DNA from 3 places in the Desulfatibacillum aliphaticivorans DSM 15576 genome. Region 2 is predicted to be linked to each of the others. Evidence: riboswitches for the same ligand, from Rfam matches in the RefSeq annotation. Region 2 holds a riboswitch; each other region holds the start of a gene.
The links. Region 2 has a riboswitch for cobalamin ahead of G491_RS0108735 (hypothetical protein). Riboswitches for the same ligand answer to the same signal wherever they lie in the genome.

Region 1 (3,274 bases), on a different contig from region 2:
GATGCAGGCTCCAAAAGCAGCGCCCGCGGATATGCCCAGGGTGTAGGGGTCGGCCAGGGGATTTTTTAAAATTCCCTGAAAAACAACCCCGGAAAGGGATAACCCGGCGCCCACAATGGCCGCCGTAAAAATCCTGGGCAGGCGCACATCCCAAACCACGGCGGAAATCAACGGGTCGCCCCCGGCGCCGCCGGCAACCCGCTCCCAGATTACGGCCAACACCTGTTTGTATGGAACGGATAAAAAGCCCATGCCGGCGGACGCAATGACCACGCATCCCAAAACCATCGCCAATACGGCGATGATGAGTGCAGGCGATTTTGCTTTGTCCATTTTAACCGGCATGAGCTGTGTTTCCTTAATAGTTCAGTCAGCGCCTACAGATGGGCGAAGGCCTTGGTAAGCTGGCCGACCCAGATGTCCACGAATTGGTCATATTCAGCGGTGCCTTTCAGCACGGTCTCGCATTTGAATCCCGCTTTAGTAAGCTGGGTCTTCCAGGAATCGTCCTCGGGGCCCGCCATGTCGTTCTTGGCGTGATCGCCGGCAACGGACATAAATGGCATGATCCAGACTTTTTTGATCTTGTTGGCCTTCAGGTAATCAACCACATCGTCCAGCTCCGGGTACCCTTCCACGGTGCCCATGATGATGTTGGAATCCCTTTGCTGAAGCTGCCAGTTCATGGCCGAGTAGTAGATGTTGCCGGGATGATGGGTTCCATGGCCCATGAGCACTACGGCTTCGTTGGCCTTGCGGGCCTTGGGGATGGTTGCGATGATGGCGTCCACGGCTTTAGCGACGGAATCCTGGGCGCCCAGCATGGGGTAGCCCAAGGTCAGCCTCTCAAAGCCTTCCGGCATGGCCCGGAAGCCGTTAACCGTCTGCACCAAGGCATGGTACTCTTCGCCCGGAATGGTATGCAGCGACTGCACCGCCACGTGGGTGTATCCCTCGTCCATCATCCTGGCCAATGCCTCCGCCGGAGAGAGGATCACTTCGCCCTGCCTGGCCAACTTGTGACGGATGATGTGGGAAGTGTAGGCCCAACGCACATCCACGCCAGGAAAGGCCTCAACAACGTTCTTCTCAATGTTTTCGAAGGAAACCTTGGCGGAATCCTCGCTGGTGCCGAATGCCACCAGCAAAATGCCTTTCTTGACTTCCTTGGCTTCCCCGTGTCCGGCATACGCATTGAACGCGCACAAAACCAAAGCCAAAACCAACGCTGCCGACAAAATCTTTTTCATGCAACTTCCTCCTCTTGCTCCTGGATGTTTAATCGCGCGATCAAACCCAATTTCCTCTTCGTTCTTCACCGCGCCTTTTAAAATTCCGGCGGAAACGAATCCTTAAACCCGCTCCCGCCGCCCATACTCCAGGGAAGCGGTCCCGCTTTTCTTTGGCCCCAAAACAAAAACAGCCCTTCAAGCAAAATTGCTTGAAGGGCTGCACCCAGTTTCTTGGCCCTGTAATTCAAACCAGCTCATGCGTTCCATCGCGCATGTCCGGATTATACGGTTAAGGCAGGTCTTCTGGCTCTCGGATCATCCCAAAACCTGCGCCTTCCCATCCGCCTTTTAGCGAACAGTGGCAATATGCAGGCTTGGTCCCCGATTACAGCGGCGGGACCGCTCCCGAATTTAACGGGATTCCCTGTTAGGCCCTATTGGGCACCTCAACTGTCAGTCGTGTTATTCGATCAATGAGTTATTGTCAAGCCTCATTTTCGTTTGCTTTTTCCGGGGGTTCCGCAAAATCCGGACCGGCCTCACCCATGTGATGTCATGGCAGATTGGGTGAATCCCATGATTCACAAATCAATGACAACAAAAACTATCCAGCTACTCAGACATTCTATAGCTACAACAGAAAACCATAGAACATTTCTTTTAAAAAGCCGCCTCTCCGGATCGCATCCTTCCGATTTTACCTTGCGACGCACCAAATGCCCAACCTGCTTGAAATAGCCTCCAGCATGCCTTCACTTTACCATTTCCTACGAGTCCGGAGAGGATTGTCTGCTCGAGGCCAAATGCCTTGCCTTTTTCCCGGCTTTGTTAAGCTGCACGTTTTTTGGCATATTCAACTCTTTTTTACTGAGCTTCTCGCACCAGACAGCCATTTGATAATAATCAAAATTGTCGCCCGACTCCAACTGCAGCTTTTTGTTCAACATCCAAATGTGGCGGTAATAATTGGCCAGTTCAGCGGAGACGTCGCCGAAATGCACGCTGTTTTTCAAATCGTCCCGCAGGGCCAAGAGCTGTTCCCGGCGCCCATCGTTGGGATAAATCACGACCTGAAGCTCACCGAATTGATGGGTTTCATGGGGACTATTCAAAAACGGCTCGGACGTCACAAAAAACATTTTTCCCGGGCTTGATTTTTCATCAGACTTCAATTGATCCTCCAGGGTGGATCGAGAATACTCGGAATTTCTGAAATACGGTTCACAATTGTGCCAAAGGGACCAATTATTATATACAAAAAAATCGTTTTTTTCGTACACTGACTTTATAAGGACAGCAACATCTTGAAATTTAAAGTTTTCTTTTCTAAAAAACAGACCCGTTATACCAAGCGCCCACGTAATTATTAAAATACCCGTCAGCGCACCAAAGACCAGACGAGTCTTCCCCGGAAAGCTGAACGCGATGAAATCCACGCCCTGGGAAATGATGATGAGGCCCACGGGAATCAGGTAAAAGAGAAATCTGGCGTAAGCCCATGGATAATGCGACAGCCCCTCCAGGGACATGGCGAGAACAGGCAGGGCCAGATAAGGAAACATCAGTACAAGGGGGGTATTGCGTTTAACGCAAAGGAATAAAGCCGCAATGAATAAACCCGCCGGCGCCAGGACGCCGTACCCTCGTCCAAAATACTGGGAGAACACGTAAGGAATATAATCAATGCTTGCGGGAGGTGCGTCCGTCCACGCCTTGCTCCAGGAATAAATGGGCGAAATGAGCTTTACGTGAGAAAGCGCCGCAAGCAGCATGAACGCCAGACAAGGATACAAAAGCGTTGTAAAAACTCTTTTATCCCCGGATCTCACCGAGAAAACCCAATCTCCCAAAAAAATGCACGCAATAAACAGAAGCGTGTACGCCCCGTTAAGATGCGACAAAAACAAAAAAAACGCTGCTATGGCGAAAAAAATCCCGTTTTTAAAGGACCTATCCTCGCTCCACTTGAAATAAAGAATCAAGGCAATGAGGGAGAGCGCGGCTAAAATCGGATATGATCTGATGATCCCGCTATAATGGAT
Region 2 (3,274 bases):
GGGCCTTTTCCTCCTCCAAAACCTCCAGTTCGGTGGGCAAGTTAAAGCTGCCGGAGAGGATGTCCTGATACAGGGGGACGGTCTTAAAAACCCCCATGGTTCCCAGCCAGATGAGGCTGGGTTTTACCTGGTTGAGCAGGTCCGCTGTTTTTTCCGCGTTTTTGGCGCCGTTTCCGGCCCCTGCGGCGCCCAGCATGAGGCTGGTTGCATACTGGATGCCGGCGTTGGTCAGACGATTGAGGTGGTGCACGGCGTCTTTGACCGTGTGCCCCTTTTTAAGATGCTCCAGGACGGAATCCATGCCGGACTCCACGCCCACGTGGAAATCGTTGATTTTTAGTTTTCGAAGCTCCGCCAGTTCCGCATCCGTTTTATTTCGAATGTTTTTGATGGAAGCGTACATGCCTATATTTCGGCATTCGGGAAAGTACTCCAAAATCTTCTCAGCGATGGCCTTGAGGGCGTCCGCCTTCAGCACGAAAGCGTCGCCGTTGACCAAAAAGACTCTCTCAGCCTTGGGGTAAATCCCCCGGGCTTCCTGAAGGTCGCTTTCAATCTCCTCCATGGAGGATACGCGGAATTTCACGTCCCGATACATATTGCAGAAGGAGCATTCATTGTGCGAGCACCCCACTGTAACCTGCAGGAGCATTGAGTCGCATTCCACAGGCGGGCGGTAGGTGGTTCCTTCGTATCTCATAAGCCGTCTCCTATTGACCGGTCAAACCGGCCTGAACCAGGGCCGTCATTTGCTCCCAGGATTTGGCTCCAATCAGACGATTTTCTCCAAAGATCATGGTGGGCACGGCGGTAATCGCCTTGGCCTCCGCAGCTTCCCATTCTTTGTCCACCGCCTCCTGGTAGGTGCGATCCGTGATGATTTTCTCCGCTTCATCAAGGGGCAGGCCCGCTTTTTCCGCGATGTTCAGCAGCACGTCCTTGGAGGCAAGATTCAACCCCTGGCCGAAAAAGGCTTCAAAAGCAGCCTTGTGGAAGGCATGCCCTTTTCCCTGATCCGCGGCCCAAAGCCCCAGTTCCTGAGCCAGCCTGCTGTTGTAGGTTTTGTCCAGGGAGCAAAAAGGCAGCCCCAGGTGGGCGGCTGTTTTCGAAAACTCCCTGTCCCACTTTTCCACTTCGGAGAGGGGGACGTCCAACAGTTCTGTCAGGGCTATGCCCTCGTCGGGAACGTCGGAATGCAAAGGGTAGTAGCGCCAGCGGATGGGAACATTAAATTCCTTGGCCAGTTTTTCGGCGTTTTCCATATTAAAGTAGCAAAAGGGGCAGGTGTAGTCGGAAAATACTTCCAGCACCTGTGAAGATTCGGGCATGCGTCTTCTCCTGATTATCGTCGAGGGTTTCCTGCGGAGCCGTGGGCTCCGCTATACAACTGTATTACTGTATGCCCGGAACGGATTTTGTCAATCATTCGCATGGGCAAGTCCTTAAAACGGATTCGCTTTTACGGTTTTCCTTGACAATCGGCGTTTAAAATTTTAGCTTTTGCCTAAGTTTTTTGTTGCGGGCCCTTTACGGGCTATAGGGAAAGCGGTGCAAATCCGCTGCGGACCCGCCACTGTAAGTGGGGACGAAAGCCGCACACGCCACTGTTTCAAAGGGAATGGGAAGGCGCGGCCGGTAGATTGATCCACGAGCCAGGATACCTGCCGCAACAAAACCGTGTTATTACGTCTTCGGGTTTAAGGCGGGGTGCGGATATGAATGTTTATATCCGTTTAATTCCTTGTTTGGGCGCTTTTTTAAGCCCTGCCTGTCACCCCGACGGGCAGGGCTTTTTTTGTTGCCTCTTCCCGGCCGGGCGATGCTCTGGATTGATTCCTGAGAACCTGGAGACGAACAATGAAGAATGATCATAAGGACGAAAAGGACATTTGGTTTCCGGCGAAAAAATACGGATGGGGATGGGGAATCCCCCTAACCTGGCAGGGATGGGCCGTCATGGTCGGATACATGCTTCTAATGACCGTGGGCGCCGTATTCCTGACGAGGCCTCCGCACGAGATTTGGTTTCTCCCTTTCACCGTAATCGCCACCGCCCTTCTGATCTTCATTTGCTGGAAAAAGGGGGAAAAGCCCCAATGGCGCTGGGGCAAAAAGGATTGAGCCCCAAAAGGCGCCCGGGCGCAATGGCCGCGCCCCGAAAAAATTACTGATAGCGAGCGGCCGGAAGAGGCACGTCTCCTCCTTTTCCGAACCGTTCTTCCGAAGGGTTTTCCGGCGCTCAAACACCGCTCACGAGCGCCGGGAAGCCTTTTGCTTTTTTTTGACAATGCCGTGATAAGGCATTAAAAGTATATAGCTTGATGGCAACATATTTTCCGTGCGCCAAAAACATAGGAGACCACCCATGAAGCCCCCCATCGTCCTTGCTGCATTCGGCACTTCCACCCGCGCAAAAGCCACTTACGACCTTATCGACGCAGCCTACAGGGAAGCATTCCCCGGCCATGAAATCCTTTGGGCATACACCTCCCGCACCGTGGCATCCAAGGTGAATAAACGCAGCGACGAACAAAAGCTCCATCCAGAAGAGGTCATGGATATGCTGGCCAGCCAGGGGCATGAGTGGGCTGTGGTGCAATCGTTGCACCTTGCCTGGGGGCATGAGTTTTTTCGTTTGAAGGATGACGTGCAGCACGAAAAAGTCCGGGCTTCCATGGGCCTGCCCTTGCTCACCTCCCCGGAGGATTGCATGGAAGTCGCCGAGGATCTCGCCCGATTTTTTGATTCCCCCGAAGACGAAGCCCAGGTGTTTGTGGGCCACGGCACGGATCACCCGGCATGGGCCATGTTCACGGCCATGGGGAGCATCCTGAAGGATATGTACGGGGATCGGGCTTTCATGGGAGTGCTTGAGGAAGGGTATCCGGACCGGGAGGTCCTGATCAACAAACTGCTGGTCCAGGGATATAAAAAGGCGCGGCTTATCCCCTTTTTGCTGGTTTCGGGCATGCATTTCGCCAAGGACCTGGCCGGGAAAAAGGATTCCTGGAAAGTGAAAATGGAGGAAGCCGGAATTCAAGTGGAAACGGAAAACATAGGCCTTGGCCAAAGCCCGGCCGTCATCCAAATGTTCGTCCGGCACACCCGAGAGGCCTTGCATTTGGTTCCTTTGTAGGCTGCGCAGTTGTGGGATAATGTAGGCTTGATATTTGTTAGTCGATTATGCAAAGACGTCCCCAAAAACGCACGAACATGTCAACCTCTCCGCTTGCCCCTTCCGCCGTTGCTGCAACGATGCTTTCTTTGTGGACAT
Region 3 (3,274 bases), on a different contig from region 2:
CCCTGATATTTCTGTTTCTTTTCACCGGCCTGGCCCAGGCGGAATCCATAGACGCCCTGTGGGGCGAGGTTAAGCCGCCTCCTGCGCCCAAATTAATGCAGGTCGCGCCCAATCCGGGGACCACGGCCCTTTTGATCCTGGATATCGAGGAGCTTACCTGCAACGCCGAACGCCGTCCCCGTTGTCTGGAGACCGTGCCCCGCATCGCCGCCCTGATCGACAAGGCTCGCGCCGTTGGAATGCCTGTGGTGTACAGCCTCACGCCCCGGGGGACTCCCGAGACCATACTGCCCCCGGTAAAACCCCTGCCGGGAGAGCCCATTGTCAGTTCCAGCGTAGACAAGTTCTGGAACACGGACCTTGAAAAAATCCTCAAGGAAAAAGGCGTGGATACAGTCATCGTCACTGGGACCGCGGCTCACGGAGCGGTTTTGCACACGGCCACGGCGGCCGGATTTCGCAAGTTAAAAATAATCCTTCCGGTGGATTGTCTGTCCTCCGCAGACCTGTATATCGAGCAGGCTTCGGTGCATCTTTTGTTGACCGGGCCGGGAACCCGGAGGGCGATTACCCTGACCCGGAGCGATTTGATCCGTTTTTCCGAAAAATAGAAGTTAAATGAAATGGGCGAGGGGCCTCGCAACGAACGAAGCAAGGAGACCGGGTGACTACCACTGCGCGGGGACCGCGCGACTACGAAAAAACGCATTCAACAATGCCCGCCTGCCGCCGGATATGCCAAATTTTAACAAGCGTTCCCGGTCGCGCCTTTTGGTCTAACGAATCCAGTCAGCAAACGGCGCTTCCTGGGCCGCCCACAAGCAGAGCAAGCCCTGCGCCCTACCGAAAAGATGTTTTGCTTTTATTGAAATTTTTTCCTGCCGGAAAAATGATTTGTTTAACTATTTAAAATTAAAGGTTAAAATTGAATAAATTTTGGTCTTGAAAACCGTTCGGGATCATGTCCTTTGGAAAATTCCCGCTTGACAGCCTTGTTTTTTCGGTGCTACCACCACCCAAAATTCGGAGCGGACGCAAGGTGATCCTCCCAGGAGGATTGAAAAGGGAAGCCGGCGAAAATCCGGCGCGGTCCCGCCGCTGTGAACGGGGACGAAACCCGCAATATGTCACTGGGCTGAAGTTTTAGCGGCCCGGGAAGGCGCGGGGATTAGGATGATCCGTGAGCCAGAAGACCTGCCCGGCGTCTATGAAACGAACTTGGAGTTATGGCAACGCCCCAAGCTGATGATCTTTGTCGGCTGGGGCTTTTTTTATCTCAAAAGCGGATAAATCCCCGGCATCCTGCGGCGCTTTTTTGTAAGAAGTTTCGCCGGGTGATGTGCGGGAGCTCTCGCCCCTTGCCGACATCCTGCCAGTCAGGGAAAGGATGTAGGACAATGGAAAAAACTCAGGTTCAATGGGCTGTCGAGGGGCGGGTAACCCCTGTGATGGAAGAAATCGCGGCCAAGGAGGGCGTTGCCGCCTCGGAAATCCGCGAGCATTTCGCCCAAGGGCGGATCGTCTGCCCCCAAAACGCCAACAGGCCGTGCCGGAATGTGGGCATCGGCATGGGCCTTTCCACCAAGATTAACGCCTCCATCGGCACTTCCACGGACATCAGCAACATCGATTTTGAAGTGGCCAAGGCCAAAGCGGCCCAGGAAGCCGGCGCCGACACCCTCATGGAGCTTTCCGTGGGCGGAGACCTGGACAAGGTCCGCCGGGAAGTGCTGGCGGCCGTGGACCTGCCCGTGGGCAATGTGCCGTTGTACCAGGCTTTTTGCGAGGCCGCGGAAAAATATGGCGACCCCAACAAGCTGGACTCCGACATGCTTTTCGACATCATCGAGAGGCAGTGCGCGGACGGCATATCCTTCATGGCGGTCCATTGCGGAATCAACCTGTACACCATCGAGCGCCTGGAGAAGCAGGGCTACCGTTACGGCGGCCTGGTGAGCAAGGGCGGCGCCTCCATGGTGGCCTGGATGAAGACCAACAAGCGGGAGAATCCCCTGTACGAGGAGTTTGACCGGGTGGCGGCAATCCTGAAAAAATACGACGTGGTGCTTTCCCTGGGCAACGGGCTTCGGGCGGGCGCTGTGGCCGATTCCTTTGACCGGGCCATGGTCCAGGAGCTTTTGACCAATTGCGAGTTGGCGGAACTGGGCCGTAAAATGGGATGCCAGATGATGGTGGAGGGCCCCGGCCACGTGCCCATGGACGAAATCGAGGCCAACATCATCCTGCAAAAGCGCATGAGCAACAACGCTCCTTACTACATGCTCGGGCCCCTGCCCACGGACGCAGGCGCAGGATACGATCACGTAGTGGCCGCCATCGGCGCTTCCCAGTCAGCTCGCTACGGCGCGGACCTGATTTGCTACATCACCCCGGCCGAACATTTGGCCCTTCCCAACGTGGACGATGTGGTGGAAGGCGTCAAGGTCGCCCGCCTGGCGGCCCATATAGGCGACATGGGCAAGCTGCCGGAAAAAACCCGCATGCGTGACATGGACATGAGCCGCGCCCGCAGGGACATGGATTGGGAAGGCCAGTTCGCTAACGCATTGTTTCCCGAAGACGCCCGCAAAATTCGGGACGACCGTTCTCCCTCCTGCGACGACAAGGTGTGCACCATGTGCGGCGAGTTCTGCGCCAACCGGGCTTCGGGCAAGTTGTTTAACGAGGCCTTGAGCGCGGGCGTCAAAGGATAGTTCTGCTTTCTTGAGCAGTGGCCTGGCCGCCAGGCGGGCGATTAAACGTTATTGCGTTTAATTTTCGGGATAGACTGCTTTATTATCCCCCTCCTGCCGTAAGGAGGAGGGGGATAACAAGGCGGCTTTCTGAACGCCAGGCCCTTTGGGCGTAGTCGAAGGCATTCAAAGTGATTGCTGTTTACAAAACCGCCTGATTTTTATAGAACACGGACATCATGTCAGCGAAATCGGGCGGGTGGAGCCGAAGCGCTTTGCTGCGCATGGCGCTCCCTGCGTTTTTCAAACGCATTCTTGTAAATATTCAATTTCGGTGCGTTTTTTAGTGGATGTGCTCACCGCCCTGTCACTTACTTTTATGAATCGTAAAACAAGCGAGGCAGGTTTTAATGTCGGTTGTTTCATCAATGCGTAACCCCGGAGAAAGAAGATTTTCGTCCAATGAAGTCCGATTTCTTGTCGCCGCAACGGTTCTGGGCTCCATTATTCGCATTGTTTATCATTGTGACAGGCCGTTTATGAACGACGAAATCGGGACGCTGATTTATATTGAAAAAAGC

Region 1: it holds a riboswitch for cobalamin, as region 2 does, so the genes downstream of both, G491_RS0106375 (sirohydrochlorin cobaltochelatase) here and G491_RS0108735 (hypothetical protein) in region 2, are expected to answer to the same signal.
Region 3: it holds a riboswitch for cobalamin, as region 2 does, so the genes downstream of both, thiC (phosphomethylpyrimidine synthase ThiC) here and G491_RS0108735 (hypothetical protein) in region 2, are expected to answer to the same signal.

The regions. Positions count from the first base shown of each region.
Region 1 covers NZ_AUCT01000006.1:25,733-29,006, reverse strand. Annotated here, with positions in the region: gene G491_RS0106380 (FecCD family ABC transporter permease) at 1-345, opposite strand, end outside; gene G491_RS0106375 (sirohydrochlorin cobaltochelatase) at 378-1,250, opposite strand; cobalamin riboswitch at 1,509-1,696, opposite strand; gene G491_RS0106365 (hypothetical protein) at 2,000-3,274, opposite strand, start outside.
Region 2 covers NZ_AUCT01000008.1:18,876-22,149, forward strand. Annotated here, with positions in the region: gene G491_RS0108725 (radical SAM protein) at 1-700, opposite strand, end outside; gene G491_RS33600 (DsbA family oxidoreductase) at 711-1,328, opposite strand; cobalamin riboswitch at 1,503-1,683, shown strand; gene G491_RS0108735 (hypothetical protein) at 1,858-2,121, shown strand; gene G491_RS0108740 (sirohydrochlorin cobaltochelatase) at 2,366-3,136, shown strand; gene G491_RS36520 (hypothetical protein) at 3,174-3,274, opposite strand, start outside.
Region 3 covers NZ_AUCT01000006.1:22,231-25,504, forward strand. Annotated here, with positions in the region: gene G491_RS0106345 (cysteine hydrolase family protein) at 1-611, shown strand, start outside; cobalamin riboswitch at 1,021-1,216, shown strand; gene thiC (phosphomethylpyrimidine synthase ThiC) at 1,398-2,714, shown strand; gene G491_RS35345 (hypothetical protein) at 2,860-3,129, shown strand; gene G491_RS0106365 (hypothetical protein) at 3,122-3,274, shown strand, end outside.